Lichenicola cladoniae: one gene and its partner. The protein of the gene in region 2 interacts with the protein of the main gene of each other region in a pairwise test. Links are inferred from orthologs where the notes say so. Each region holds a gene or a part of one and is shown on either strand. Other genes may lie near its edges.

What was found.
Region 1: the proteins of gyrA (region 2) and gyrB interact in binary tests that used the Escherichia coli proteins (3 or more experiments, as listed by UniProt). The link is inferred for Lichenicola cladoniae from one-to-one orthologs.

The regions. Positions count from the first base shown.
Region 1 is NZ_CP053708.1:1,972,984-1,987,881, reverse strand. The notes cover bases 11,776-14,898. They hold gyrB (DNA topoisomerase (ATP-hydrolyzing) subunit B), read right to left. Parts: upstream 14,518-14,898; coding sequence 12,034-14,517; downstream 11,776-12,033. Other genes in these bases: recF (DNA replication/repair protein RecF), read right to left, coding at 14,561-14,898; HN018_RS09120 (DMT family transporter), read right to left, coding at 11,776-11,987. Also shown: HN018_RS09185 (NADPH-dependent FMN reductase), read right to left, coding at 1-13; HN018_RS09180 (class I SAM-dependent methyltransferase), read right to left, coding at 66-701; HN018_RS09175 (ABC transporter permease), read right to left, coding at 750-1,733; HN018_RS09170 (ABC transporter permease), read right to left, coding at 1,730-2,689; HN018_RS09165 (sugar ABC transporter ATP-binding protein), read right to left, coding at 2,686-4,227; HN018_RS09160 (ABC transporter substrate-binding protein), read right to left, coding at 4,238-5,302; HN018_RS09155 (sulfite oxidase-like oxidoreductase), read right to left, coding at 5,447-6,106; HN018_RS09150 (CinA family protein), read right to left, coding at 6,109-6,609; HN018_RS09145 (ATP-dependent helicase), read right to left, coding at 6,630-8,780; HN018_RS09140 (hypothetical protein), read right to left, coding at 8,761-8,946; HN018_RS09135 (NIPSNAP family protein), read right to left, coding at 8,951-9,277; HN018_RS09130 (transcriptional regulator), read right to left, coding at 9,274-9,513; HN018_RS09125 (LLM class flavin-dependent oxidoreductase), read right to left, coding at 9,575-11,035; more of HN018_RS09120, read right to left, coding at 11,049-11,775. UniProt on the Escherichia coli protein: DNA gyrase negatively supercoils closed circular double-stranded DNA in an ATP-dependent manner to maintain chromosomes in an underwound state.
Region 2 is NZ_CP053708.1:2,200,116-2,215,265, reverse strand. Bases 1-3,375 are described here. They hold gyrA (DNA gyrase subunit A), read right to left. Parts: upstream 3,045-3,375; coding sequence 201-3,044; downstream 1-200. Other genes in these bases: ssb (single-stranded DNA-binding protein), read right to left, coding at 3,353-3,375; coaD (pantetheine-phosphate adenylyltransferase), read right to left, coding at 1-208. Also shown: more of ssb, read right to left, coding at 3,376-3,928; excinuclease ABC subunit UvrA, read left to right, coding at 4,095-7,025; HN018_RS10240 (NAD(P)-dependent oxidoreductase), read left to right, coding at 7,046-7,924; HN018_RS10235 (LytTR family DNA-binding domain-containing protein), read right to left, coding at 7,879-8,289; HN018_RS10230 (hypothetical protein), read right to left, coding at 8,308-8,745; HN018_RS10225 (DUF6622 family protein), read left to right, coding at 8,893-9,438; HN018_RS10220 (SDR family NAD(P)-dependent oxidoreductase), read right to left, coding at 9,509-10,366; HN018_RS10215 (squalene/phytoene synthase family protein), read right to left, coding at 10,363-11,241; HN018_RS10210 (superoxide dismutase), read left to right, coding at 11,367-11,975; preprotein translocase subunit YajC, read right to left, coding at 12,030-12,413; HN018_RS10200 (ATP-binding protein), read left to right, coding at 12,516-13,382; HN018_RS10195 (glycosyltransferase family 4 protein), read right to left, coding at 13,446-15,077; HN018_RS10190 (glycosyltransferase family 4 protein), read right to left, coding at 15,085-15,150. UniProt on the Escherichia coli protein: A type II topoisomerase that negatively supercoils closed circular double-stranded (ds) DNA in an ATP-dependent manner to maintain chromosomes in an underwound state.

The DNA of each region.
Region 1 (14,898 bases), 240 kb from region 2 along the record:
CGCTTCCCAGCAAGACCGGTATCCGCAAGCCCATCGCCCTGACCCCTGACGTTCCAGACGGCAGTCTAGCCTGTTTCGGCACCGTCCGCGTAACCGATCACCGCCCAGATCGGGTCGCCATGATCGGGCACCACCTCGCTGGCGTCGATCGAGCCGAACCCGGCCCGCTGCATGTACAGTGCCACCAGCTGCTGCTGGTCCGGTCCGGTCAGCGCCTGCCAGATCGCCACCGCCTTGGTCGGGAAGCAGCGATTGGAGAACGTCACCACGAACGGGGCCCCGGGACGCAGCACCCGCGCCACCTCCCGAAACACCTCGATCGGCCGCTGCAGGTACTGGACCGATACGCACATGCAAGCGGCATCGAAATGCGCGTCCGGCAGGGACAGGACCGGATCGGCGTTCAGGTCGCTGACGAAGCGTTCGTCCAGGCGTGGATTGGCGGCCAGCTCGTCCGCGTTCATGCCGTGCCCGACGATCCGTGCGTAGGCGATGTCGTGCGGCAGGTGGCTGACCCAGCTGCTCATCAGGTCCAGCACGGTTCCGCCGGCCGGCAGGAACCGGCGATACAGCTCGGTGACGGCGGCGATCGCCTCGTCGTCGATATGCGTCACCAGCCGGGGCTGCCTGTAGAAGAGCGGATCGGGCGAAGGGTCGGCCTTGTCGAAGGCACGGGGCGGGAAGCCGGCGAGATCGTTCATGGTCTAGAAGATGTGCCGGTCCCGCCTCATTCCAACCGGGCGCCGGGTTCAGCCCGCACGCTGCCGGGTCAGGCCGGACTGCACGATCACCGCCAGCAGCAGGAAGGCGCCGCTGGCCAGTCCCTGGTAGGCGGCGCTGAGCGAGCCGATCTGGTTGATCACGTTCTCGATCACGCCGAGCAGCAGCACGCCCGACAGCGCGCCCAGCATCGTGCCGACCCCGCCGGTCAGCAGCACGCCGCCGATCACCGCGGCCGCGATGGATTGCAGCTCGTAGCCGGTTCCGGCCGAGGACAGGCCCGAGGATAGCCGCGCCGCCAGCAAGGCGCCGGCCAGCCCGGCCAGCGTGCCCGACACGCAATAGGTGGCGATCTTGACCCGCTCGACCCGCACCCCGAGCATCCGCGCGGCTTCCTCGTTGCCGCCGATGGCGAACACCGCCGCGCCGAACCGCGTGCGGTTCAGCACCAGGGCCGCGATGCCGTAGGCCACGAACAGGATCGCCATCAGGTTGCCGACGCCCAGCCACTGGCCGTTGGCGATGCGCCCGAACCAGCCGGGATCGGCGATGACCAGGCTCTCGCCGGCCAGCATGACCGCCAGGCCCTTGAGCGCCAGCAGGGCGGCCAGCGTCACGATGAACGGCGCCATGCGGGCCTTCACGATCAGCAGGCCGTCGATCAGCCCGACCAGGAGGCCGGCCGCCATCGGCGCCGCGAACGCGGCCACCACCCCATAGGGTGCCGCATAGGCGGCGAGCACGGTTCCGAGGCCGACCATCGAGCCGACCGAAAGGTCGAAGCCGCCCATGATCACCACCAGGGTCTGGCCGATCGCCACCAGCCCCAGGAAGCTCGCGGCGATGATGATGTCGTTGACGTTGCCGGGGCGCAGGAAGCTGGGAAACGCCAGCCCGGCCGCCAGGGCCGCCACGACCAGCACCACGATCGCGCCGCGCGACTGGACCAGCGCCACCATGCGCTGCCGCGTCTCGCCCGGGTTACGGGCCGGTGCCACCACCACGCCGCTCATGCCGTCCCCCGACGCAAATAGAGTGCCGCGACGATGAACGCCGCCTTCAGGATCTGTGCGTAGTTCGCATTGACGTTGTTCATGATGAAGGACGCATCCAGCACCACCAGCAGCAGCACCCCGAACACGGTGCCCAGCGTCGAGATGCGGCCGCCCGACAGGGGCGTGCCGCCGATCACCGCCGCCGCGATCGCGTCGAGCTCGAACTGCACGCCGATATAGTTGGCGTCCGCCGCACCCAGCCGCGCCGTCGCGAATACCCCGGCGAGGCCGGCGAGCAATCCGGACAGCCCATAGACGAACGCCAGCGTCGCCCGCACCGGATGGCCGGCGAGCAGCGACGCGGTCCTGCTGGAGCCGACGAACAGTGCGTAGCGCCCCGGCATGGTGCTGCGGACTACGAACGCGAACAGGCCGGCGATCGCCAGCGACACGATCGCCACACCCGGGATCCCGAGCACCGCCACCTGGCCGATCGACGCGAGCGGCCCGTCGAACGGCAGGTCGAGGCGCGCACCGCCGAGCAGCGCCTGCGCCAGTCCACGCGCCGCCACCAGCAGCGCCAGCGAGGAGATGAGCGGCGCGATCCGGAGCAGCGCCACCAGCGATCCGTTGAAGATGCCGCACAGCAGGCCGGCCGCGATCCCGGCGGCGATCGCCACGCCCTGGCCGAGGCCGATGGTGAGGCCGATCACCGCGGACGACAGCGCCATCACCGAGCCAACGGACAGGTCGATGCCGCGCGTGCCGATCGCCAGCGACTGGCCGAGCGCGATCAGGATCAGCGGCGCGGCCTCGAACAGCAGCGAGCGCACCACGGTCGGATTGCGGAAGCCGGGGGTGACGAGCAGGTCGAAGCCCACGAGTGCCGCGAAGGCGATGTAGACGCTCAGCGCGCGCAGGTCGCCGAATGCGAACGAGCGCCGGGGCTCGGCCAGTGTCGCCGGCACCGTCATGGAGCGTGCCCGGAAGCCGGTGTTTCGGCTGGAGCCGCGCCACCGGCGAGCAGCGCCAGCACATCGTCGCTGTCCCGGCCGGCGGTCTCGAGCTCGCCGGTCACCCTGCCCTCGTCCAGCACCACGAGCCGGTCCGACAGTTCGACCACTTCCTCGAGCTCCGACGACGTCATCAGTACGCCGAGCCCTTCGGCCGCCAGGCCGCGCACGACACGGTGCACTTCCGCCTTGGCGCCGACATCGATGCCGCGGGTCGGGTCGTCGAGCATCACCATCCGCGGATCGGTGCACAAAGCCCGCGCGATCAGGACCTTCTGCTGGTTGCCGCCGGACAGCGACGTGATCGGGACGTCGAAGCCGTCGGTCTTGATGCCGAGCTCGCGGACGTAGCGCGCCACCAGCGCGTCGCGCCGCCGCCGGGAAATGATGCCCCAGCGGGATATGCGCGGCAGCACCGCGGCGGTCAGGTTCTCGGCCACCGACAATTGCGCGAACACGCCCTCCGAGCGGCGATCCTCGGACAGGAACGCCAATCCCCGCCGGATGCTCTCCGACGGGCGCGAGCGTGCCACGCGCCTGCCATCGACCGCGACCGAGCCGGCGTCCGGTTTCTCGGCGCCGTAGATCGCCTTGAAGGTCTCGGTCCGTCCCGAGCCGAGCAGGCCGGCCAGCCCGACGATCTCGCCGCGCCCGACGGTCAGCGAGACGTCGCGCACCCGGTTTCGCCAGGACAGCGCGCCGACATCGAGTGCCGGTGCCTCGGCCTGGCCCGCCTTCCTTCCGGCTTCCGATCCGCCGGTCCGGCCCGGTCCGGCCGATTGTTCGCGGCCCAGCATGGCGGCGACCAGTTGGCCACGCGGAAGGTCGGCGGTCGCCGCACTCGCCACCACCGCACCATCGCGGAGCACGGTCAGCCGGTCGCACAGCCGGTAGCATTCGGACAGCCGGTGACTGACGTATATCAGGCCGATGCCGTCGCGGCGAAGCTGCTCGACGACGCTGTAGAGCAGGTCGACTTCGGCGGCCGACAGGGCCGAGGTCGGCTCGTCGAGGATGATGGCGCGGGCGCCGAGCGATACCACGCGGGCGATCGACACCAGTTGCTGCAGGCCGAGGCCGAGCGTGCGCAGCGTCCGGCGCGGATCGATATCCAGGTGGTAGCGCAGCAGCAGCGCACGGGCCTCGTCGATCATGCGGGCGCGGTCTACGAGAACGCCGAACCGTCGCGGTTCGCGGCCGAGGAACAGATTGTCGGCGACGCTCCGCTCGGGGATCAGGTTGATCTCCTGGTAGACCGCCGCGACCCCGGCAAGCTGGGCCGCGCGCGGGCTGTCGAACGTCACCGGCTGGTCATCGAGCAGGATGCTGCCGCTGTCCGGCCGGTTCAGGCCGGTCAGCAGCTTGATCAGCGTCGACTTGCCGGCGCCGTTCTCACCCATCAGCCCATGGATTTCGCCTGTGCGCAGGCTGAACGAGACATCGCGCAAGGCCCGGACCGCTCCGAATGACTTGGTCAGGCCTCGCGTCTCGAGCAGCATGCCGCCGCTCTCAGTAGGTCGAGCCGCTCGACAGGGCCGCGGATGCGTTGTCCTTGGTGTAGAGCGTGTCCTTCATGGTGATCGCCTGGGCCACCTTGTCGCCGTTGAACCAGGCCTTCAGCGTACCGAACGCCTGCGGTCCGAACCGCGGATTGGTCTCGACATCCGCCTGCGCGCTGCCGCCGGCGATCGCCTGCACCAGCGACCTGGTGCCGTCGATCGACACGATCCGGACGTCCGTTCCCGGCTTCTTGCCGGCCTGCTGGATCGCCCGCATGGCGCCCAGCGTCATGACGTCGGCGTGCGAATAGAGCGCGTCGATGTCGGGATGAGCGAGCAGGAGCTGCTCCATGACCTTCTGCGCGTCGGTCGCCGACCAGTTGCCGGTCTGCGCCGCGACCAGGACCATGCCCGGGTATTTCTTGAGCTGGTCGGCGAAGCCCTGGGTGCGCTGGGTCTCGACGGAGTTGCCATAGGCACCCTGGATCTCGACGATCTTGGCCTTGCCGCCGGTCGCCACGTTCATCGCATCGGCGGAGCGCTGGCCCTGCACGGTGAAATCGGATCCGAGGAAGGTGATGAAGTCGCGGCACGGCGTACCCGCGGTGGCGCGATCGATCGTCACCACCGGGATGTTCTTTTCGGCCGCCTGCTCGAGGGCGGGCTGCAGCCCGGTGGCATTCAGCGGCGCCACGATGATCGCCTTGGCACCCTGGGAGATCATGCTCTGGACGTCCGCGACCTGCTTGGCCTGGCTGTCGTTGGCGTTGGTGTAGAGCAGCCGCGCGACACCCGCCTGCTTTGCGGCGGCTTTCACCGAAGCGGTTTCCGCTGCACGGAACGGGTTCTGTTCGTTCTCCGACTGCGAGAACCCGACGACCATGCCCTTCAGCGTCGCACGGCTGGGGCTGGCGTTGGTGCAGCTCGCACTCGACTGGTTCTGCACGACGGCACTTCCCGGCGCGTCGTCGGCCATGGCCATCGGCGCGGCAAAAATGGCAGCCGTCACGGCAAGCGCTACGCTTCCGGCACGACGTGCGCGACGGTTCGAAAGTTGGTTGTCCTGTCGAGACATGATGACCTCCCTGGACGGACTCTCGTGGCCCGTTCGTGCACGCATCGTCACGTGACGGCGGTCAGCCTAGGAACATGCATCTTGTCTGACAATAGGCGGCGATCGAGACCCTGACGGCAGGAGTGGGAACCGGCGTGAACCGGATCAGGAATAGCGTTCCTCCGCCCAGGGATCGCCGCGCCGATGATAACCATTCTCTTCCCAGTAGCCGGGCTTGTCGGCACCCATGAAGTCGATCCTGTTGATCCACTTTGCACTTTTCCAGAAATACAAATGTGGGATCACCAGCCGTACCGGACCACCATGCTCGCGCGTGAGCGGCTTGCCGTTCCAACTATGTGCGAACAGCGCTTGCGGAACTGCAAAATCCGCAAGCGGAACGTTCGTCGTATAACCGTCGTAACCGTGCAGCATCAGGAAACGCGCTTCGTCGCGCGGCTGCACCAGATCGAGCAGTGCCGCGGTATCGACGCCCTGCCATGCGTTGTCGTATCGCGACCATGTGGTGACGCAGTGGATGTCGAACCGGATGTCGACCTGCCGGAGCGCCATCAAACCCGGCAGGTCGAGCTCGACCGGTCGTTCCACCATGCCGCCGATCGTCAGCCGCCATCGTGACGCCGAGATGTCGGGCTGGCGGCCGAGATCGAGCACCGGCCAGTCCCGGACCAGATGTTGCCCCGGCGGCAGGCGCTCGCCGGCCGCGCGTGCCGGCTGCCCGGTCAGGAACTTGCCCTCGCCGGCCCAGCGCTGCTTGGAGCGGGTCAGCTTGCTGGTCTCGGGAAGGGGCTCGTCGTCGTCCATCGTCATGGCGTCCCGCCGAGCATCTCGTCAAGCAGCGCCAGCGCGGCGTTGGCGAACCGCGTCATGTTCGCGGCCCGGTCGGGCGAGCCGGTTTCCAGGATGCGGCTGGCCTCGCGCGGGCCGACCACACCGACGCAGCAATGGCCGGCCGCATCGCCGTAGCGGTTGCCGCCCGGACCGCTCGCCCCGGTTTCCGCCAGGCCCCAGTCCGCGCCGAGCCGGTCCCGGATGGTTCGTGCCTGCAGCACCGCCATCGCCTCGGTTGCCGACTGCACGGTACCCAGCGCGCCCGGGGTGATGCCGAGCAGGGTCTCGCGGGCCTGGCGGGTGTAGATGATGCCGCCGCCCAGGAAGTATGCCGATGCGCCCGGCACCGACAGCAGGGACGCGGAGATCAGCCCGCCTGCCGACGACTCCGCGACGGCGAGCGTCTGCCGTCGTTCGACCAGGCGTTCGGCGATCCGGCTGACGCACGCATGGTCGATCTGCACCCGGTCGCTCATTGCCTCTGGTTCCTGTTCGGTTATTGCGGCCCGGCGGATGCGGCCGTGCGGCGTGCCATGAAAGCGGCGACCAGGCGGTCCGTTTCCGCCTGGGTCGGTGGCGCCGCCATCCGGGCCGGCGCGCCATGATCCGCACGTTTCGACGACGCGAAGGCCGGCGCCGCACTTTCGAGCAGACTACGCGGAATTTCGTCCAGGAAGCGTGACGGCTTGGCATCCCAGCTCCGGCGCTGGCGCACCCAGCTCAGCCGCAGCGAATGGCGGGCGCGGGTGATGCCGACATAGAACAGCCGGCGCTCTTCCGGCACCGCGTCCCGCTTCTCCGCCTGCCAGTTCGGCCACACACCCTCCTCGAGCCCGGCCAGCAGCACATGGTCGAATTCGAGCCCCTTGGCGCGATGCAGCGTCATCACCTGCACCGCATCCGGCACCTCGGTTTCGCCCGGCACATCGTCCAGCCCGGCGCTGTCGCAATAGGAGCGGACGCTGCCGGCGCCGGCAGCCGCCTGCAGGCACGCCGTCCAGGCCTGGGTCAGCCGGCCCTGGCCGTCATCCCGCAGCCGATCCTGTATTCCGCTGTACTCTGCGGCCAGTCGCAGCGACGCCGGGACACCGAGCCGCTTCCCGGCGATGGCGTCGCCGATGCGGCGGGCGATCGCCAGCACGGCGAGCAGCCGGTCCCGTTCGGCGTCGCTCGCCTCGACGCTACCGACCGACGCGGCCAGGGCGATACCGCGATCGGTCGCATGGTCGCGCAGCCGGCGAAACAGGCTGCCGCCGATGCCGCGGGCGGGAAAGGCGCAGCATCGGCGGAACGCGTCGTCGGCGACCGCCTGCCATTGCTCCTGGGTTTCGCCCTCGCCAATGCTCCGGCTCATCGCGAGCCGCAGCCAGGCGATCACCGCCAGCACTTCCTTCGGCGCGTCCGGCTGACGCTCGCTGACCAGCCGGACCGGGATACCGGCTTCCTGCAGGGCCTTGACGATCGGCTCGGACACGAACCCCGCCCGCACCAGGATCGCGCAGTCCCGCCAGGCCAGATCCGCCTGCGCCTTGCGCAGCGCCTGCACCCAGCCGACGGCGCCGCGCCCCTCCTGCTCCGCGGTTGCCACCTCACGGATTGCGATCGAGACGCCAGCCGGGCGAGCCGGGTCTGCCGGCCGCAGCGTCTTGCGCATCGCCTCGCGATCGTTCGCTCCCACCGCATTGGCGGCGCGAAGGATGGTGGGCGAGGAGCGGTAGTTGATTTCCAGCCGCAGCGGGTCTCCCGGCATACGGTAGTCACTGGCGAAGTTGCGGATGTGCGCGACGTCGGCGCCGCGCCATCCATAGATCGCCTGCAGGTCGTCGCCGACCGCGAACACCCGGCGGCGGTCGCCGGCCAGCAGCCTGACCAGGGCATGCTGGGCCAGGTTGGTATCCTGGTATTCGTCCACCAGGATCTCCGACCAGCGCCCGGACCAACGATCGGCAAGCGCCGGATCGGCCCGCATGCCCAGCACCGGCAGCACGATCAGGTCGTCGAAATCGACGACCTCGCGATCCGCAAGGGCCGCACGGTAGGCCGGGACCAGCGCGGTCGCCCGCTCGAGTATTTCGGGATCGCATCCGAGCAGTGCAGCGGACCGCGGGCGCTTGCCCTCCGTCGTGGCGAGGGCGTTGCGGAGCAGGGAGACCGCTTCCTGCAGCTGGCTGCCATCCTTGATGTCAGTCACGCCGGCCACCTGCATCAGCAGGCTGCGCGCATCGCCCGGCGACAGGATCGAGAAGCCGCGGGCCAGGCAGGGCAGGCCGGCGCCATCCTCCATCAGCAATCGCGCCATGGCCGCATGGAAGGTGCCGACCCAGCGCGGCATCTGGTCCGGTGCCAGGACGCTCGCCAGACGCAGGCGCATCTCGCCGGCCGCCTTCGCGGTGAAGGTGATGCACAGCAACCGGTCGGGCTGCTCACCGCCGTTCAGGATCAGGTCCGCCACCCGGCGGGCCAGCGTCTCGGTCTTGCCGGTGCCGGCTCCGGCCAGCAGCAGTTGCGGCGCGGGTGCGGTGGCGGCGCGGCGCTGGTCGTCGTTCAGCGAGGCCAGATGGTCGCGCGTCACCGGGACGCCGCGGCGGATCGCGGCATCATCACCCTGCCCCGGATGGAGCTCCGCGCTAGTCGGTGTGGCCGGCATCCAGGGCGGCCTGCTGGGCCCCGACTTCGTCGCTGACCTTCACCCAGACGGCGGCGGTGGCCGCATCGTCTATGGCGCGAAGTTCGGCTGCACGCTTGAGGGCCCAGCTTCTCGCTTTGCGGCCGTGCTTGTTGATCATGAGGCGAGCCGCTTGCCGGTAGTTCATGTGTCTAGATCACCGAAGAAAACGAGGTAGGTTGCAGGAATGTATTGCTGACCGAACTGATGATAGGGCCGTTCCGGTCGAAGTCCGCACGCTTTTGCAGCCATTCCGGATCGGTCGAGAAAACGGTCCATTTCTGTTCCCGCTCCGCCATCGATTCCCAGGCCAACAGGTAGATGAGGTCATGGTTGTCTTCGCCCACCAGCACGGTCCAGAACCCGGCCTGGCGGATTTCATAGCGCTCCCAGATCGGCAGCGTCACGTCCTTGAAGCGTGCCAGAATATCCGGCAGGCGGCCCGGCATGGCGTGGTAGATGCGCTGTTCGTAGATCATGAATTGGTCTTTCCGAGGCGAACACCGGCACCACGGCCATTCTCGGCGGTGAATTCGACATTCATCTCGCCGAACGCACGTTTAATAGCCGCGATATTCGGAGCTGTCATTCCGATTGGTCCGTCCTTCAGCTCCGCACGCCGAATTGTGGCGACGCCGACGCTCGACGCGTCGGCCAATTCCTGTGCCGTCCACCTTATGAGCGCGCGGGCCGCCCTGAGTTGGCCCGCCGTCATGATGCTCGTCCCGTCATCCAACAAAGCAGATCGATAATCCAATCAGATGATATCGCCCCTATCATGGGGGACTGGATGTGCCAAGCTGTTTTGCCCGATCAGCCGTCGCCGGGCCTGCAAAACGCAACCGGTCGGCGGGAGCCTGGAGCAGGCCGGGGTCCCGGTAGCGGGCACCAAAATGCTCCGCCGGCAGGCGCGGCTGCCCGGTCCCGAACATGCGCTCGCGCAGCGTCTCGCCGTCGGTGTACGAGGTGCGGTACCGGCCGCGACGGCGCAGTTCCGGAACCACCAGCTCGACGAAATCCCGCATCGTCTCGAACGACAGGTACTGGCGCAGGTTGATGCCGTCGATGCCGTCCTGGTCGAGCCAGATCTCGATCCGGTCGGCGATCACATCCGGCGTGCCCGCGACGAAGAACCGGTCCTCGTGCAGGCTGGCCATCTGCGCCAGGGCCTCGCCCACCGTCTGTTCGCGACGGAACCGGCGCAGCAACGTGTCCGCCAATGGCACGCCCTGGTCGATCAGCGTGCCGATCAGCAGGTGATGCGGAAACGAGGGCAGGTCGACCGCGGCCAGCGAGTGCGCCAGTGCGCCCTCGGCGCTGACCAGGCGGCGATAGCTCTCCAGTTTGGTCGCTACCTCCACGTCGGTACGGCCGACGATGATCCCGGCCATGACCAGGAACCTGACCGCGTCCGGCTTGCGCCCGTGCGCCACCACCCGCTCGCGAACGCGGGCGATGTTGCGGCGGACATCGTCCTGGGTATGGCCGCCGATGAACAGCACCTCGGCATGGCGCGCCGCGAACTCGAGCCCGGCCGGGGACCCGGAGGCCTGGAACAGCAACGGCGTCCGCTGCGGCGACGGCTGGCACAGATGCGGGCCGGCGACCTGGTAATGCTCCCCGACATGGTCGATGTAGCGAACCTTGGACGGGTCGGTGTAGATGCGACGCTCGCGATCCTGGACGACCGCATCGTCGTCCCAGGAGCCTTCCCAGAGCTTGTAGAGCACGTCGAGATATTCGTCGGCGATCTCGTAGCGATGATCGTGCGGCACCTCGTCCGGATGCCCGAAATTGCGGGCCGCGTTGGGCAGATAGGACGTGACGATGTTCCACCCCACCCGCCCCTTGGTGAGGTGGTCGAGCGTCGACATGCGCCGCGCGAACGCGAACGGCGGTTCGTAGGTGGTGGAAAAGGTGGCGCCGAAACCGAGATGGCACGTCACCGCCGCCATCGCCGGGATCACCAGCAGCGGATCGTTCGACGGGATCTGCATCGCTTCGCGCAGGGCGGTTTCCGGACCGTCGCGGAAGCGGTCGTAGGTGCCGATGACGTCGGCGAGGAAAACCGCATCCAGCGTGCCGTGTTCGGCGATCTGCGCGGTCTCGGTCCAGAAATCGAGGTCGTTGAACCGGTGCCGGTTATTGTCGGGATGCACCCACATCCCGTGCATGATGTGGCTGACGCAGTTCATCTCGAACAGGTTGACGTGCAGCAGCTTGCGCATGATGTGCATGCCCGGGCCGGATCTAGCGCGCGCGGATGAGTGGGTGGCGGTTCCACCAGCGAGGTTTGCGGATCCGCTCGCGCTCGAAGGTGAACAGCCCGGCGCCGATGATCACGATGGAACCGAGGATCATCGGCAGGTCGATGCCGATGCCGAACAGCAGGGCATCGAGCGCCACCGCCCATAGCATCTGGCTGTATTGCGCGGGCGCCACCTGGCTCGCCGGAGCATGCTCGGATGCGAGCTGCAGCAGAATGTTTCCCGCCGCCGCGAGCAGCCCGTAGCCGAGCACGAAGATCCATTGGCGCGGTGTCGGCATGACCAGATGCGGCGCCGCGAACAGGAAGCTCGCGACGATCGGCCCGATCAGTCCGGCGCCATACAGCGAGATGCGCTTCTCGGTCGGTCCGAGTGCCCGCAGGATGACGATGGTGACCGCCCCCGCCAGTGCGCCGAGGATAGCGGCGAGATGACCCATGGTGAACGGCTGCAGGCCCGGGCGAAGCACGATCAGCACGCCGAGGAAGCCGACCAGAACGGCAGACCAGCGCCGCCAGCCGACCGGCTCCTTGAGGAAGATCACCGACAGGATCGTCACGAACGCCGGCATCAGGAACAGCAGCGCCATCGCCTCGGCCATCGAGAGCATGGTGAAGGCGATGACGGAGAATACCGAACCGGCAACGGCCGCCACCGCGCGCAGGCACCACATCAGGCGGCTCCTGCAGCGGAGCAGGTCGCTCCAGCGTTCGTCGGCGCCCTTGACCATCGGCACGGCCAGCAGCCCGAGCGCCGCGCCGAGGAACACCAGTTCGAACGCCGGGATCGATCCGGCGAGCAGCTTCACCGAGGCGTCGCTGAGCGAGTAGGCAACGAATGCGATGAACGCCAGCAGCACTCCACGCGCCACCCGGCTTGATGGATCGAGGGAAGCGCCTGCCGTACTGCCCGAAACATCCATGCCGACTGCCTTGCGATGGAACCAGAGGAAACCGTGTCGGCAGCGATCAGACGTCGAGGTTGGCCACTTTCAGCGCGTTGCCGACGATGAAGTCGCGGCGTGGCTCGACCACGTCGCCCATCAGCGTCGAGAACACTTGGGCCGCATTCTCGATGTCGCCCACCCGCACCTGCAGCAGCGTGCGTACGGCGGGGTCGAGCGTCGTGGTCCAGAGCTGATCGGCGTTCATCTCGCCGAGGCCCTTGAACCGGTTGATCGCCAGGCCCTTGCGGCCCTGGGTCAGGATGCGCTCGTAGGCGGACGCCGGACCCGGCATCGCATGCATGTTCCCGTCGAGCGTCAGCGTCGCCTCGGTGCCGAAATCCTTCTCCAGCAGTTCGGCATGCTCGGCCGCCCACAGCACGTCGGCACTGCGCAGCGTCACCGGGTCGAGCCGGTAGAGCTCGCCCACGCCGCGCACGGTGCGGCCGAACTGCAGCCCGTCCTGGTCGGCCGAGACTTTCCAGCCGCGCTCGGACACCGGCGATGCCGCGTCGAGGCGTGCGGCCAGGGCCTGGGCCCGCGACTGCGAACGTGCCACGTCGCCGGTCAGCGCGCCGGAGATCGCCGCCTGCTCGAGGATCCAGACCGGCGCCTTCACGCTCAGCCGGCGCAGCGCCCGCGTCGCCTCGCGCAGCCAGACCGTTTCCGCCGCGAGATCGCTGCCGGCCAGCTTGCGGCCGTCGGCATAGGTCAGCTGCGCATTGTTGAGCGCCTTGTCGAGCAGATACTGCTCGAGTGCGGCGTCGTCTTTGAGATACCGCTCGTCGTTGCCGCGCTTGGCGCGATAGAGCGGCGGCTGCGCGATATACAGATGCCCGCGATCGATCAGCTCCGGCATCTGCCGGAAAAAGAACGTCAGCAGCAGCGTGCGAATGTGCGATCCATCCACATCGGCGTCCGTCATGATGACGATGCGATGGTAGCGCAGCTTGTTGATCGCGAAGCCGCCCTGCTCCGGCTCGCCGCGCCCGATACCGGTCCCGAGTGCGGTGATCAGCGTGCCGATTTCGGCAGAACCCAGCATGCGATCGAAGCGGGCCCGCTCGACGTTCAGGATCTTGCCTTTCAGGGGCAGGATCGCCTGGAACTTCCGGTCGCGACCCTGCTTGGCGGTGCCGCCGGCGGAATCTCCCTCGACCAGGAATATTTCCGCCTTGGCTGCATCGCGCTCCTGGCAGTCGGCGAGCTTCCCCGGCAGCGACGAGATATCCAGCACGCCCTTGCGACGGGTCAGTTCGCGGGCCCGTCGGGCCGCCTCGCGGGCCGCCGCCGCATCCATCACCTTGGCGACGATGCTGCGGGCTTCCTTCGGGTGGGTCTCGAACCAATGCGAGATCGCATCGGCCACCGCCGCGTGCACGACCGGCTGGACTTCCGAGCTGACCAGCTTGTCCTTGGTCTGGCTGGAGAATTTCGGATCCGGCACCTTGACCGACAGCACCGCCGTCAGGCCCTCGCGCATGTCCTCGCCGGACAAGGCCAGCGCGTCCTTCTTGCCGATGCTCTCGGCATATTTGCCGACCACGCGCGTCAGCGCCTGCCGGAAACCGGCCAGGTGCGAGCCGCCGTCGCGCTGCGGGATATTGTTGGTGAAGCACAGCATGGTTTCATGGAAACTGTCGTTCCATGTCAGCGCGAACTCGACCTTCACGCCGTTCGCGTCATCGGCGCCGTCGGCGGTGATCGGGTCCGGAACGACGGCGATCTTGCCGCGGTCCAGCCACTGGACGAACGCGATCAGGCCGCCCTCGTAGCGGAAATGCTGTTCCTGCACCGGCGCATGGCGCTCGTCGCGCAGGTTGATCTCGAGGCCGGAGTTCAGGAACGCGAGCTCGCGCAGGCGCCGCTCGAGGATCGGGAACTCGAAGTCGGTGCGGGCGAAGGTCTTGGCGCTCGGCTTGAAGGTGACCTGGGTGCCACGCGGCTCGTCGCTCGGCCCGACGATCGACAGCGGCTCGACCGCATCGCCGTGCCGGAACCGGATCACGTGCTCCAGCCCCTGGCGCCAGATCCGCACTTCCATGGTCTCGGACAGGGCGTTCACCACCGCCGCGCCGACGCCGTGCAGGCCGCCGGAGACCTTGTAGCTGTTCTGGTTGAACTTGCCGCCGGCATGCAGCCGGGTCAGCACCACTTCCGCGGCGCTGATGCCTTCCTCGATGTGCATGTCGGTCGGGATGCCGCGCCCATTGTCCCGCACGGTGACGCTGCCGTCGCCGTTCAGCACGACGCTGCAGATCGTGGCGTGACCGGCCTGGGCCTCGTCGACGGCGTTGTCGATGATCTCGAATGCCATGTGATGCAGGCCGGATCCGTCGTCGGTATCGCCGATATACATTCCCGGACGTTTACGGACCGCGTCCAGGCCTTTCAGAACCGAGATCGAGGCTGCATCGTAATCACCGCCCGGAGGAAGCTCATGGGTAGCCTGATCGGCAATCGGCGTGTCGGAATCAGGCACATTGGCGGGAACGGCGTTTTCGGACATGCCGGTTGGGTTCTCCAGAACGGTCGGGAATCTTGTGTACCGACTATAGGCTTTTCCAGGCCTCGGAACCAGCGTTCAGCAGGCGTCCCTGCAGCGCGCCGACAGGGCTGGCGAGGCCCTCCAGCGGACGGAACGGTTCCAGATCGGTCCCGGTCATCAGCACGTGCGACGAGAGGCCGGCGAGGGCCTCGAACAGCGCGTTCCGGCGGGTCGCGTCCAAATGCACCAGCGGCTCGTCGAGCAGCAGCAGCGGGGCGTCGCCGCGCAGGCTGCCGATCAGTGCCGCATGTGCCAGCACCACGCCCAGCAGCAGCGCCTTCTGCTGCCCGGTGCTGGCCGTGCTGGCCTGCTGCCCGGTCTCGATGTCCGACAGCAGCAGAT
Region 2 (15,150 bases):
TATCCGCAGCGATCGGCTTCACCTCGTGGGTGACGCACTCGACCCGTTCCTCCAGCGTCATAAGCGGTTGCTTGCCGACATTGGCCGCGACCCCGACGACCAGCCGCTCCACCAGCCTGGCGCCCCGGGCGATGACGTCCAGGTGGCCGCGGGTTATCGGATCGAACGTTCCCGGATAGAGCCCGACATGGGGCATCGGCTCAGGCATCGTCTCCATCCTCGGTGTCGGGGTTGCTGTCGGTGCCCGGCTCGATGCCGATCTCCTGGATGCCGGTGCCCGACGCCTCGACCGAGCCGATCGTGGCGTCCTCGACGGTGGCATCCGTCTCCGGAACCTCGTCCTCGAGTACCGGGAACACGCTGGTCACTCGCTCGGAGCCACCAAGGCGGAACAGCGTGACGCCGATCGACTGGCGTCCGGTGATACGCACCTGGTCGACCGGCACCCGGATCAGGCGGCCGACATCGGTCACCAGCATCACGTCGGTGCCGTGCAGCACCGGCAGGGTCGCGACCACGGCCTTGCCGTTCTTCGCCGACAGCGTGACGTTGGCAATGCCGAGGCCGCCACGGCCGCTGACCCGGTAATCATAGGCGGACGTTCGTTTGCCGAATCCACCGTTGGTGACCGTCAGCAGGATCTCCTCGCCCTGCTCCATCTCGGCGAAACGCTCGGCGGACAGAGACGTCGCGACGACGCCCTCCTCGCCATCGGCTTCCGCCTCGATCTCGGCCACCGCGGCCTCGCCATCCTCGGGCGTGGTCTCGGTACGACGCTTGGCGACCGCCATCTTCATGTAACCCGCACGCTCGGCGACATCGGCCTGCATATGGTGCAGCACGGCCAGGCTGTTCACCTCGTCGTTCTCGGCCAGCCGGATCCCGCGCACGCCAGAGCTATCGCGCCCGGCGAACACGCGCAGGGTGTCGTCGCTGATCTGGAACCGGATGCAACGGCCGAGCCTGGTCGCCAGCATCACATCCTGCCCGTCGCGGCAGGTGGCGACGCCGATCAGCCGGTCGCCCTTGTCGCCCCAGCTCTCGTCCAGCTTCATGGCAATCAGGCCCGACGACCGCACGTTGCGGAAGTCGCTGAGCCGGTTGCGCCGCACGTTGCCGCTCGCTGTCGCGAACACCAGATGCAGGCTCTCCCACATCGTCTCGTCCTGCGGCAACGGCAGCACGGTGGTGATCGAATCACTACCGAGCTCGGGCAGCAGGTTCACCAGTGCACGGCCCTTCGCGGTCGGGCTGGCTTCAGGCAGCCGCCAGACCTTCTCGCGGAACGCCTTGCCGCCGGAGGAGAAGAACAGCACCCACTGATGGGTATGGGCATTGAAGCTGCGGGTGATGATGTCGTCGCCACGGCGGCCGGACGCGGTACGCCCGCGCCCGCCACGGTTCTGCGCCCGGAACGTCTCAAGCGGAGTACGCTTGATGAAGCCGTCGCGGGTGATGGTGACCACCATCTGGCCCGGCTCGATCAGGCTCTCGTCGGTCTGATCGCCGGCGACATCCGAAATCTCGGTCATGCGCGGGACGGCGATTTCCGCCCGAACGATCGCCAGCTCGTCCCGCATCACTTCGAGCCGGCGCGGCCGGCTGCCGATGATGTCGAGCAGCTCGTTGATCCGGATGGCCACGTCGTTCAGCTCGGCCTGGATCTTGTCGCGCTCCAGCCCGGTCAGGCGCTGCAGACGCAACTCGAGGATGCCGCGGGCCTGCGCCTCGGTCAGGTGCACGCGCCCGTCGATGACGACGTTACCCTCGTCATGGATCAGCGCCAGCAGCGGCTCGATCTCGGCCGCATCCCAGTCGCGCGCCATCAGCGACTCGCGTGCGGTCGCCGCGTCGGGCGATGCGCGGATCAGCCTGATGACCTCGTCGATGTTGGCGACCGCGAGCACAAGTCCGACCAGCAGATGGCCGCGATCGCGCGCCTTGTTCAGGTCGAAGCGCGACCGCCGGAGAATGATCTCCTCGCGGAACAGGATGAACGCGACCAGCGCATCCTTCAGCCCCATCAGCTGCGGCTGGCCGTTGTTCAGCGCCAGCATGTTCACCCCGAACGAGGTCTGCAGCTGGGTGAAGCGATAGAGCTGGTTCAGCACCACTTCCGGCGTGGCGTCGCGCTTGATCTCGATGACCAGCCGCATGCCGGAGCGGTCGCTCTCGTCGCGTATGTCGGAGATGCCCTCGATCTGCTTCGCACGCACCAGCTCGGCGATACGCTCCTGCAGCGTAGACTTGTTCACCTGGTACGGGATCTCGTTGATCACGATCGCCTTGCGATCGCGCCTGATATCCTCGATCTCGGCCCGCGCACGGATCAGTATCGAGCCGCGGCCGGTCTCGAATGCCGAGCGAATGCCGGACCGGCCGAGAATGATGCCGCCGGTCGGGAAGTCGGGACCCGGTACGATCTTCATGAGGTCGTCGAGCGACATGTCCGGCTCGGCGATCAAGGCCAGCGTGGCATCGATGATCTCGCCCGGATTATGGGACGGGATGTTGGTCGCCATGCCCACGGCGATGCCGGACGCGCCGTTGATCAGCAGGTTCGGATAGGCGGCTGGAAGAACCTTGGGCTCCTCCTCGCTCTCGTCGTAGTTCGGCTGGAAATCGACCGTATCGCGGTCGATGTCGTCGAGCAGGAACATCGCCGCCTTGGCGATCCGGGCCTCGGTGTAGCGCATCGCCGCCGGGCTATCGCCGTCGACCGAGCCGAAATTGCCCTGCCCGTCGATCAGCTTGACCCGCATCGACCAGGATTGCGCCATGCGCACCATGGCATCGTAGATCGAGCTGTCGCCGTGCGGATGATACTTACCCATCACGTCGCCGACGGCGCGTGCGGACTTGCGATACGGCTTGTCGGGCGTGAACCCGCTTTCGCGCATGCCGTACAGGATGCGGCGATGCACCGGCTTGAGCCCATCGCGCACATCGGGAAGCGCACGGCTGACGATGACCGACATCGCATAGGCGAGGTAGGAGGTCTGCATCTCCTCCTCGATGGTGATCGGCACCATCCCCGGCACCATGCCACCACCGCCGGCCAGGCCGGGCGGATCGTTCGGAGGATCCATCATGGTCGGGCCGACATTGGACTCGTCCAGCTCGGACTGGTCCGTTTCAGGCAGATTCGGCGGCACCGGTGGTTCGGGTCTATCGCTCAATTGGGATCCGTCAGTCAGAAGCCGACGCGGCGATTGCCGGGCGCGAAGTGCGTCGGCAAACCGGTCTGGCACGCGGGGTCATGGCGACGCTGCAGGGGCCGCGTCGCGTCTCAAACTCTAGCATGCGCGCGGCTGACACGGAACTGCGGCCACCGTCAGGCAGCCGCGTCGCCTCAGAACGGAATTTCGTCGTCCAGGTCGTTGCCGGACGGCTCCCAACCGCCGCCGGCACCGCCGCCGCCCTGGCCACCGCCACCGGCCGGAGCCGGCGTGCCGCCCGGGCTTCGGCCACCGCGCGGACCGCTCGCCGGCCGCGAACCGCCGCCATAGCTGCTTCCGCCGCCACCACCGCCGCCGCCACCATAACCGCTATCGCCACCGCCGCTTTCGTCGCCCCGCCCCGAATCGAGCATCGTCAGGTCGCCACGGAACCGGCTCAGCACGACTTCGGTGGTGTATTTCTCGACGCCGGACTGGTCGGTCCATTTCCGGGTCTGCAACGCACCCTCGACGTAGACCTTCTTGCCCTTTTTCAGGAACCGTTCCGCAACGTCGGCCAGGCGCTCGTTGAACACCACGACACGGTGCCACTCGGTCTGTTCCTTGCGTTCGCCGGATGCCTTGTCGTTCCACGTCTCGCTGGTCGCCAGCGTGAAGGTCACGATCTTGGTGCCGTTCTGTGCGTTCCGGACCTCGGGATCTTTCCCGAGATTCCCAACGAGGATCACCTTGTTGACGCTGCCCGCCATCGCAACTTCCTGTCTTTCCGAGGGCCGGGCCACTTGAGCGGTCCGGCGCGTTCCCACGCTGTCTGATCCGTGGGTCAGAGATCGTCTGTCTACCCGCCGGACTATCCGAGCGGAACAAGAACATAGTATGAACGAGGAGAGCGATTTGGCAAAGAGGAGTGCTCCGATGGCGGTGGCCGACGGTTCCAGCAACGACCGTTCCGGTCATCATCCGTCCCGCAACGCCGCGATCCGGGTACGCGGCGCGCGTGAGCACAACCTCAAGAACATCGACGTCGACATCCCGCGCGACCAGCTGACGGTCATCACCGGCTTGTCCGGCTCGGGCAAGTCATCCCTCGCCTTCGACACCATCTATGCCGAGGGCCAGCGCCGCTACGTCGAGAGCCTGTCGGCCTATGCGCGCCAGTTCCTGGAGCTGATGGGCAAGCCGGATGTCGATTCGATCGAGGGCCTGTCGCCGGCGATCTCGATCGAGCAGAAGACCACCAGCCGCAATCCGCGCTCCACCGTCGGCACCATCACCGAGGTGCACGACTACATGCGCCTGCTCTGGGCGCGTGCCGGTATTCCCTACTCCCCCGCCACAGGCCTGCCGATCGAAGCGCAGACGGTCAGCCAGATGGTCGATCGCGTGATGGCGATGCCGGACGGCACGCGGCTGATGCTGCTGGCGCCGATCATCAAGGATCGCAAGGGCGAGTATCGCAAGGAGCTGGCCGACCTCGCCCGCAAAGGGTTCACCCGCGCCAAGGTCGACGGCACCCTCTACGAAATCGCCGACGTTCCGAACCTGAACCGCAAGCTCAAGCACACGGTCGAGGCCGTGGTCGATCGGGTCGTGGTCAAGGAAGGCATCGAGAGCCGGCTGGCCGACAGCTTCGAGCAGGCGCTCGGACTGGCCGACGGCGTGGTCTATGCCGAGGAAGTCGCCAAGACCGGCAAGGACGATGCGACCGAGCCCGTCCGCACCGTATTCTCGTCCCGCTTCGCCTGCCCGGTCAGCGGCTTCACGCTTGAGGAGATCGAGCCCCGGCTGTTCAGCTTCAACGCACCCCAGGGCGCCTGCCCGGCCTGCGACGGCATCGGCATCGAGAGCTTCTTCGACCCGCATTTGGTGGTGCCGGACGAGACGCTGAGCTTGAATGGCGGCGCCGTCGCACCCTGGAACGGCAGCCAGAGCCCGTATTACATCCAGACGCTGCAGAGCCTGATGCGTCATTTCAAGAGCTCGATGACCGTCACCTGGGAAGGCCTTACCGAGCCGGTGCGCGACGCCGTCCTGCACGGCACCGAGGAGAGCGTCGAGTTCACCTACAAGGACGACAAGCGCTCGTACAAGGTGAACAAGGCGTTCGAGGGCGTCATCAAGAACCTTCAGCGCCGCTACACCGAAACCGACAGCGCCTGGGTCCGCGAGGAAATGTCGCGCTACCAGTCCGAGAAGCCGTGCCATGTCTGCAACGGCGCCCGCCTCCGCCCCGAGGCGCTTTCGGTCAAGATCGCCGGCCACACCATCGCCGATGCGTCCGAGCTGCCGATCCGCCGTGCGCTGGAATGGTTCGCCACCGTCGAGGCGACGCTCACCCCGCAGCGCGCCGAGATCGCCCGCCGCATCCTGCGCGAGATCCTGGACCGGCTGCGCTTCCTCGATGATGTCGGCCTGGACTACCTCACCCTCTCCCGTGGCTCGGCCACCCTGTCCGGTGGCGAGAGCCAGCGGATCCGGCTCGCCAGCCAGATCGGCTCCGGCCTGACCGGCGTGCTCTACGTGCTGGACGAGCCGTCGATCGGGCTGCACCAGCGCGACAACGAGCGTCTGCTCGGCACGCTCGACCGGCTCAAGCGCCTCGGCAACACCCTGATCGTGGTCGAGCACGACGAGGAGGCGATCCGCGCCGCCGACTACCTGATCGACATGGGGCCGGCCGCCGGCGTGCTCGGCGGCAACGTCATCGCCTCGGGCACCCCGGACGAGGTCGCCGCCCACCCGGACAGCCTGACCGGCGCCTACCTGTCAGGCCGCCGCCGGATCGAGGTTCCGACCGAGCGGCGCGTGAGCGACCCGAAGCGCCAGGTGCGGGTGGTCGGCGCCACCGGCAACAACCTCAAGAACGTCACCGCCGCCTTCCCGCTCGGCACCTTCACCTGCATCACCGGCGTATCCGGCGGCGGCAAGTCCACCCTGGTGATCGACACGCTCTACAAGGCGCTGTCCCGCCGGCTGATGGGGTCCGGCCAGGTGCCGGCGCCGCACGACCGCATCGAGGGCATGGACCTGCTCGACAAGATCATCGACATCGACCAGTCGCCGATTGGCCGCACGCCGCGCTCAAACCCGGCCACCTACACCGATCTGTTCGCGCCGATCCGCAACTGGTTCGCCGAGCTGCCCGAGTCCAAGGCGCGCGGCTACACGCCGGGCCGCTTCAGTTTCAACGTCAAGGGTGGCCGCTGCGAGGCCTGCCAGGGCGACGGCGTGCTCAAGATCGAGATGCACTTCCTGCCCGACGTGTTCGTGCGCTGCGACACCTGCAAGGGCGCCCGCTACAACCGCGAGACCCTGGAGGTGAAGTTCCGGGGCCACTCGATCGCCGACGTGCTCGACATGACGGTCGACGAGGCGGTGCCGTACTTCTCCGCTGCCAACCGCATCCGCGATCGGCTCACCATCCTGCAGCAGGTCGGGCTCGGCTACGTGAAGCTCGGCCAGCAGGCGACCACGCTGTCCGGCGGTGAGGCGCAGCGGGTGAAGCTGTCCAAGGAACTCGCCCGCCGCGCCACCGGACGCACGCTGTATATCCTCGATGAGCCGACCACCGGCCTGCACACCGAGGACGTCCGCAAGCTGCTCGAGGTGCTGCATGCCCTGGTCGACCAGGGCAACACGGTGCTGGTGATCGAGCATAACCTCGAGGTCATCAAGACCGCCGACTGGGTACTGGACCTCGGTCCCGAAGGCGGCGACGGCGGTGGTCGCATCGTCGCGGTGGGTACGCCAGAGGATATCGCCGCTGCCAAGGACAGCCATACCGGCCGGTTCCTGGCGCCGATCCTTCCGGCTCCCGAGCCGGCGCGTAAACGTAAAAGAGCCTGAACCTCAAGGACTTATCGGACATGCCGGAACAGAAACAGATTGTCGGCTTCGTCGGCTACGGCGCGATGGCGTCGCGCATGGCACAGCATATTCGCGATGCAGGCTATGAGGTCGTTGCCTACACGCCGTCGGCCAAGAGCGAGACTGCGTCCGACGGAGCCAGATTGCTCGGTTCGCCTCGTGCTCTCGCGGAAGCCTCCGACATCGTCATGATATCGGTGCCGAACGACGCCGCGCTGGATGCCTCCTCGTATGGCGAGCATGGCATACTGGCCGGAATGCGCACCGGCGGGCTGCTGATCAACACCAGCTCGGTGTCTCCCGATGCCTCGCGCCGCCTGGCCAAGGCCGGCATCGATCGCGGCGTCGCCGTACTGGATGCGCCGGTGTCCGGCAGCACGCCGGAGGCCGAAGCCGGCGCCCTGGTGGTGCTGGTCGGCGGCGAGGCAGCCGACGTCGAGCGGGCGCGCCCGATCCTCGACGCGATCGGCAAGATGACCGTCCATGCCGGCGCCGCCGGCCAGGGATCCGTCCTCAAGCTGGTCGTGAACGGCATCATGGGTGCCAGCATGACGGCACTTGCGGAAGCGGTCGGCTATGGCCTCGTCGCCGGTCTCGATCGCGAGATGCTCCTTGGCGCGCTCGATGGTCTCGCGGTGATTTCGCCGCACCACAAGCGCAAGCTGAAGGCCGCCAGCAGCGGCAACATCAGCCCGCAATTCCCGACCGCGCTGATGCACAAGGACATGGGCCTGCTGCTGGCCGATGGCGCCGTCCATTCGGTGCCGCTGCCGACCATTGCCGCGGCCACCCAACTGCTGGCGTTGACCAAGCAGCATCACGCGAAGGACGACTACTCTTCCGTGCTGCCGGTCACCGAGGCGCTGGCGAAAGGCTGAGATACGGATCCGCTCGCGCGCATCGACGGAACCGCGTTCCGGCTGACCGGCACCACCAGCCCGTTCTCCAGCACCAGCTGCCACCCCTGACCACGACGCTGGGCCCGGGTGGCGGCATCGCTCGCCACCCAGAACGAGCGGTGCGGTTGCCAGCCGGTGCTGTCTCCAAGCGATGCGATCGCGTCGCGCAGGCGCATCAGCACCAGAACGGCACCTCCATCGGTATGGACGCGCAGGTAATGGTCTTCCGCCTGCAGTGCCAGCAATCGGTTTCCGGCCAGGTCCGGCGCATGCCGTAACAGGAAGGACGACGTCCCGACCGCTGCCGGTCCGGGTTCAGGTGGCGGTATCGGCGGCGCTGCCAACGAGCCGGATGACGAAACCTATCCGCTCACGACCCCGCGGCGCGCGAACGCGATCACCAGCCCCAGCGGTAGCGACTGCATGTAGAGTTGGAAGAAAGGCGGCCATCGCCCACTGACAGCACCGATCGCCGCCAGCATGCCGAGACTGGCCGGCAACGAGCTGATCACCAGGACCAGCAGCATCCGCCATGCAGACCGGCCGTAAAACAGGTCCCCGTATTTCCGGCGCAAGGCGAGGCCGATTAGCACGACACTGACTTCCCTTGAGAGGGTGCACAACAGGAACTGCAACGCACGCCGCCCGACCCCGAGATGATTCGTATCCCATGGCGCCAGGACGGTCAGGAACACCACCGCGCCAAGGATCAGCACCAGCCGACGAAGCGACGCCCTGATCCATAGAGGCCCGCCCCGCCGAACGAGTGTCGGGCCCTGGTCGATGGCCGGTCCACGCATCGTCACGCGATCCCTCCGCATTTTACGCTTCGTGAAGCGATCGTAGCAGCGGATCGCGAAAACCGTACGCCGTTCGCGCAAACCGCTTTGCCCATCAGGACCGCACCGAACCAGGTTGGATCCGTTCCCACCAGCCTTGGAGACGACATGCAGTTCGCGTTTCACATCCTGTCCCACACCCCGCCGTGGGTCTTCATCCTGTTCGCCTATCTGATCTGGCAGGGCATCCAGTCTCAGACCTCACGATCCATGCCGGTGTGGCGGGTCTTGAGTGTGCCGGCGGTGTTCCTGTTGATGGGACTGGCTGTTCTGCTGACGGGCCGCTCTGCCGGTGCCTGGCCGTTCATCGCCTGGCTCGCGGGCGCCGCGCTCCTCCTACCGCTCGGACTTCTCACCGGTCCGCGCCTGTTCGGTATCGATCCGGTCTCCCGCCGGATCGTTCGCAAGGGCAGCATGGTGCCTCTGATCCGCAACGTGCTGCTGTTCACCCTTCAGTACGGCGTTGCGACCTACGGCGCCCTGCATCCACACGAAAGGGATCAGCTGAGCCTGTTCAGCCGATCGATCTCGGGTGCCACCGCCGGCTACTTCATCGGGTGGGCGATCTCGTTCCGCCGCAGTTACCGAACCGCATCGACGGTGTCCGCGGAGGTATCGATCGCCGCCGCCCCCCATCTTCTCCGCTCAGTCTAGCCGCCTGCCCCAGGGGCGCTCCCGGCGAAGGTCCGACGAGCGTCGAGGGGTCCGTATCCTCGAGCCGACGCTACTGACCGCCGGCGCGCAGGAAGGCCGCGAACGCAGCCGCGTGATCCGGATGCCAGCGTGAGAGTGGCGGCCGGTTCTCGACGATGTCGCCGGCCGCCCACCGGATCCGAAGCTCGTCGAGAGCACGCGGGACGTCGTTGTCCGGGCACAGGATGTAGAAGTCGCCCGCCTCGAGCCGGTCCATCATGAAGTCGACGGTCTGCTCCGGCGTCCAGGCAGCGTCCGGCTTGTCGATCCGGCCGCGCGCGGTGAGCCCGGTGAACACGAACCCGGGGATCAGCAGGTGAGCGGTGATTTCACAGCCGGCCCGGTTGCGCAGATCATGCTGCACCGCCTCCGCGAAGGCCTTCACCCCGGCCTTGGCCACGTTGTAGGCCGGATCGCCCGGTGGTGTGGTGATCCCCTGTTTCGATCCGGTGACGACCACCCGTGCCGGCCCGCCTTCGGCGATCATCCCGGGCAGGAACGCCTGCACCGTGTTGATCACCCCGTGCAGGTTGACATCGAGCACCCGCGACCAGTCGGCGACCGGGCCGAGCAGGTCGCTACCGGGCTGCACGCCGGCATTGGCCATCAGCATGGCGATGCGGCCGAAACGCCCGCGCGCTGCCGATGCCAGTGCCTGCATCGCGTCCCGCGACGCGACGTCCGTGGCGATCCCCGATACAGCGTCCGGTCCGAGCTGCGAGACCGCGGCAACGTCCCTGACCGCCTGGTCCAGCGCGGCCCCGGCAAGGTCGGCGATCACCACCGGATGGCCCATCGACGCGAAGCGCAGGCAGGCAGCACGCCCAATGCCCGAGGCGCCTCCGGTGACCACGGCCACGCCGTTGCCCAGGACGAAATCGTTGCTCATCGGTTCAGCTCCGGAACTAAGGAAGGGCGGCCTGCGCGACCGGTGGCGTATGACGCGAGCACGGCGACCCGATCGCCAATGCCACGTTGCCCCGAACGCTGGACCTGAGTGGAAGATGTCGCGGCCCGTCCAAGATCGCGGGCTGCCAGCACCAGCGGCAGCGCCGCGGCGATCCGGTCGCGCGGCAGGTGAAATCTGCCGGCCCGGCCGAGAAACCCGATGCCTTCCTGCACCAGCACCGGCCGCAACCGTGCCAGCAGGTCCGGCCCGGGGTCCAGGAGCAGCGCCTCGCGGGTGGTGCCGGCGACTGCCAGCAGATCGTCCGGCAGCGTGCATCGTCCGACACGCAGCATCTCGGCGAGGTGGCGAGCCAGGGCACCGATTGCATACGCGGCGCCGACTTCGGATAGCCGATCGCTCAGCGCCGGATCCACATGCAGCGCCTCGCCGATCGCCTGCTGCAAGGCTCCGGCGCCGTTCAGCAATGACACGCGCCAAGCTTCCAGGTCCGACAACCCTTCGGCATCGCTTTCCCGGGCATCGATCAGCCGGAGCAGCGTCGTCGACGACAACGCGCCGCTGTCGATCAGCCGGTGCAGCGGCTCGGCGACCTCGTGGTGCCGCCAGTCGCCGCGGCTGCCTTCCACCACTTCGCGCCACCATTGCAGCCTGATCAGCGTGGCGATCGGCCCTGCTCCCGACTGGGCGGATGGCATCTCGACCGCACGAACCAGCTCGTGATTGAAGGCGATCAACACGCACACGGCATCCCGCCCACCGGGCGGCGCAAACAGGGCCGTCAGGAACCGGTCGGGATCGGAACGCCTGGCGATCGCCAGGCACGTTTCAGGCGTCGGGGCGGGCTCGATGGTCATCGGTTCTGATCGCTCATCGGCTTGACTGTGAGGGTGCCGGCTCATAGCTCTCCAGCACGTCCTTGCGGCCCATGACCCGCAAATCAGGCGGGTCGCGTCGCCGCACAACCGAGGAGAACATGGTCATGGCCTTCGAACTACCGGCACTGCCCTACCAGCACAACGCCCTAGCCGCCCGCGGCATGAGCCAGCAGACCCTTGAGCTGCATCATGACAAGCATCACCAGGCCTACGTTACCGCGCTGAACGGCTTCGTCGAGAAGAACGAGGCGCTCCAGGGCAAGTCGCTCGAGGACATCGTCAAGTTCGCGCACGGCAAGGCGGACCTGGCACCGGTCTTCAACAATGCCGGCCAGCATTACAATCACATCCTGTTCTGGCAGTCCCTGTCACCCACCGGCGGCACCATCCCGACCAGCCTCGAGAGCAAGATCACCCAGGATTTCGGCAGCGTCGAAACCTTCAAGGAGCAGTTCAAGACCGCTGCGACCACGCAGTTCGGCTCCGGCTGGGCCTGGCTCGTGCTCGGCACCGACGGCAAGCTGAAGGTGACCAAGACACCGAACGGGTCCAACCCGCTCGCCGAGGATGCAGGCAAGCCGCTGCTCGGTCTCGATGTGTGGGAGCATTCCTACTACGTCGACTTCCAGAACCGCCGTCCCGACTACGTCACCAACTTCCTGGACAAGCTGGCGAACTACGAGTTCGCGGACGCACAGTTCAAGTCGGCCTGAACCTGACCGGGGCTGCCGCATCGCGGCAGCCCCATTCGTTCGCCGGCTTGTGGCCTAGCTCTTCACGACCCGCTTTTCCGCCACCGAATCGTTCGCGGCCGGCGGAGCATCGCCCATCACCGAGCTGATGGTGTCGCGCAGCACCATGACCCTGACGCCCGCCGCGATCTCGACCTCGATCTCGGACGTACCTTCCCGGGCCTTCTGCACGACGCCGATGATACCGCCCGCCGTCACCACCCGGTCGCCACGCTTCAGCGCGGCCACGGTCGCCTTGAGCTGCTTCTGGCGCTGCTGCTGGGGACGCATCAGCAGGAAATAGAACACGATGAAGACCAGGACGAACGGCAGGATCTGCACGATCCCGCCGAGGTTTCCGAGCGGCCCGGCACTCGAGGCGGCATCCTGGGCATAGGCAGGCGAAATCAGGAAGTTCATGGGGCAGGATTTCCGGACAGCAGGGTTTGCGGAGACGCGTGTTGCGGTCGCTTGGCCCGGACCATAGGTTTCGCGGCCCATTCGTCAAGGAAACCGCGCCTCATGGATCAGTCGTTGCTGCCGATGCTTACCCGGATCGCCGAGGCCCTCGAACGGCTCAGCCCGACGCCGCCGGTCGTGCACTCGATGGACCATGCGGATGCCTTCGTCTGGGCACCGCGTGACGGCAGGCTGGAACCGGTTGCACTTGTCTCCCGCGTGGCACTGCACCTGCTGAAGGGCATCGACCGCCAGCGCCGGCTGCTGGTCGACAACACGGAGCGCTTCGCAGCAGGACTGCCGGCGAACAACGCCATGCTGTGGGGCGCACGCGGCACCGGAAAATCATCGCTGGTGAAGGCGGTGCACGAGGCGGCCAATGCCGGGCTTCCGGACGACACGCCCCCGGCCCGCCGCCTGGTCCTGGTCGAGATCCAGCGCGACGACCTCACCAGCCTGCCGGCGCTGCTCGACCTGCTGCGCACCCAGGACCGCCGGTTCCTGCTGTTCTGCGACGACCTGTCGTTCGAGCGCGAGGATGCCGACTACAAGGCACTGAAGTCGGTGCTGGATGGCGGGATCCGCGGCCGTCCGGCAAATGTTTTATTTTATGCCACCAGTAACCGTCGCCACCTGATGCCGCGCGACATGATCGAGAACGAGCAGGCGACGGCGATCAACCCGTCGGAAGCAGCAGAGGAAAAGATTTCCCTGTCGGACCGGTTCGGCCTCTGGATCGGCTTCCACAACGTCGACCAGCCGACCTATTTCGCCATGGTGGACGGCTATGCGGCCGATCGCGGCCTGGCGATCGACCCGGAGCGCCTGCATGCCGAGGCCAACGCCTGGTCGGTCGGCCGCGGCGCCCGCTCCGGCCGGGTTGCGTGGCAATTCATCGAGGACCTCACCGGACGCGGCGATCCCGCCTGAAGCGTTCCGCACTCGATCCGGGTCCGGCCGGCAACGCTCGGTTGGACGTTGCCGCGGGCCGGATCAGGCCGCCTCGTCCAGTATCGCCACCACGGCCGAGGCGGTTGCGTGCCAGGCGATCGGCTGGAAGCTGCGGGTGATCTCGTCCTCCCACTCGGAGAGCCCGGCCCTGTCCTCGATGGTCGCGCGGATCACCCGGCACGCATCGTTCAGGTCGGTCGGGTCGAAATAACGGGCAAGGGTTCCGCCGGCCTCCGGCAGCGAGGTCGAGTTCGAACTGATGCAGGGCCTGCCCATCGACAGGCTCTCGCTGACCGGCAATCCCCAGCCTTCGTAGAACGACGGGAATACGGTGAACAGGCACCCGCCATAGACGGATTTCAGCTCGTGATCGTCCAGGCCTTCGACGATGTGCAGCCGGCCGTTCAGGTTGCTGCTGTTCTCGATCTGGTTCATCAGGTCGGACACCATCCAGCCGACCCGGCCCGCGAACACCAGGTCCGGAAGCGTGCCGGGCGCCATCTCCTCCATCAGCCGGCGCCATACCCGGAACAGCAGCATATGGTTCTTGCGCGCCTCGATCGTGGAGACGAACAGGACATACGGGCGCCCTTCGAGCACGGTCAGCAACGGTGCCGGGATCGGCGCCGGAACCTGGTCGGGCCGGCTGTCGCCAAACCCGGTGCCGAGCTGCAGTTCGCGCACCGGATTGCGCAAGGTGATGCCGTCGCGCTTGCACCACCGGGTGACATCCGTGGCCGTGGCCCGCGAGATTGCAAAGACAACGTCCGCCAATGGCAACACGGTCGTATACCAGTCACGGTAGACTCGCGTGGTGCCGCGATCGGCCCATTCCGGCCGCTCCACCGGGATCACGTCGTACAACAGCACTGCGACGCGCATGCCGAGCCGACCACAGACATGCCCCGCGAGTTCGGCGTAATCGAGTTCGAACCAGGGTGACCCGAGCACTGCCAGGATGTCGCCTCGCCTGACGATGTCGGCAAGCCGGCGCGGCGCCTTCTGCTCGACAGGCTGATCGATCGGCGCGACCATGGACCGGGGCCGGAGCGCCTGTAGCAGCACGGCCGGCACTCTCGGCCGCGGCACGATCGCCTTCAACCGGCCTAGAATACGCGCGCGGACGCCGGCGCTGCGTCGAACGAGCACTGTGACGGTCAGCCCGGCGGCTTTCGACACGGCGATGCCCGCCTGCCCCTGCATGACGGTGAACAGGATGGCCGGACGGACCAGGCGTTCCGGGAACAAGCCGAACACGCGCTTGAGCAGCCTGACCGAGCGTCTCTGACGCCAAGTTGCAACTGGCTGCGACATGACCGCTTCCGGAGCCGCTGCCGACACCGGCTCCGGCGCAGCCTCCACTGATTCCTGCGGTAAGTGTCGCCGGGGGTTCTCCGGCCTGACCCGCGCAGGTTCCGACGGTCCCAGGCGCTCGGTGACCCGACGAAACTGTGCCTCCAGTTCGTACCAGTCCGCCTCCACGAAGCCGCGCTCGGTGGTCGAGTGGCGCAGGAAGCCGACCCGGTCGGCAATTGCCGGATCGGCCATTGCCGCCTGATAGATCTCGAAACAGACACGCTGGATGCCGGTCGGGCGCGCGTTGCGAAGCGCGAAGTGGAACAGGTCCTCGACGTCGAACCAGATTTTCGGCAGGTCGCCGCCAGGGGGGATCATCGCCATTTTAACCATGGGTCACCAGGGACGGCACAACGGTCCCGACACGGGATAAGGACGCTTCATCCCGATC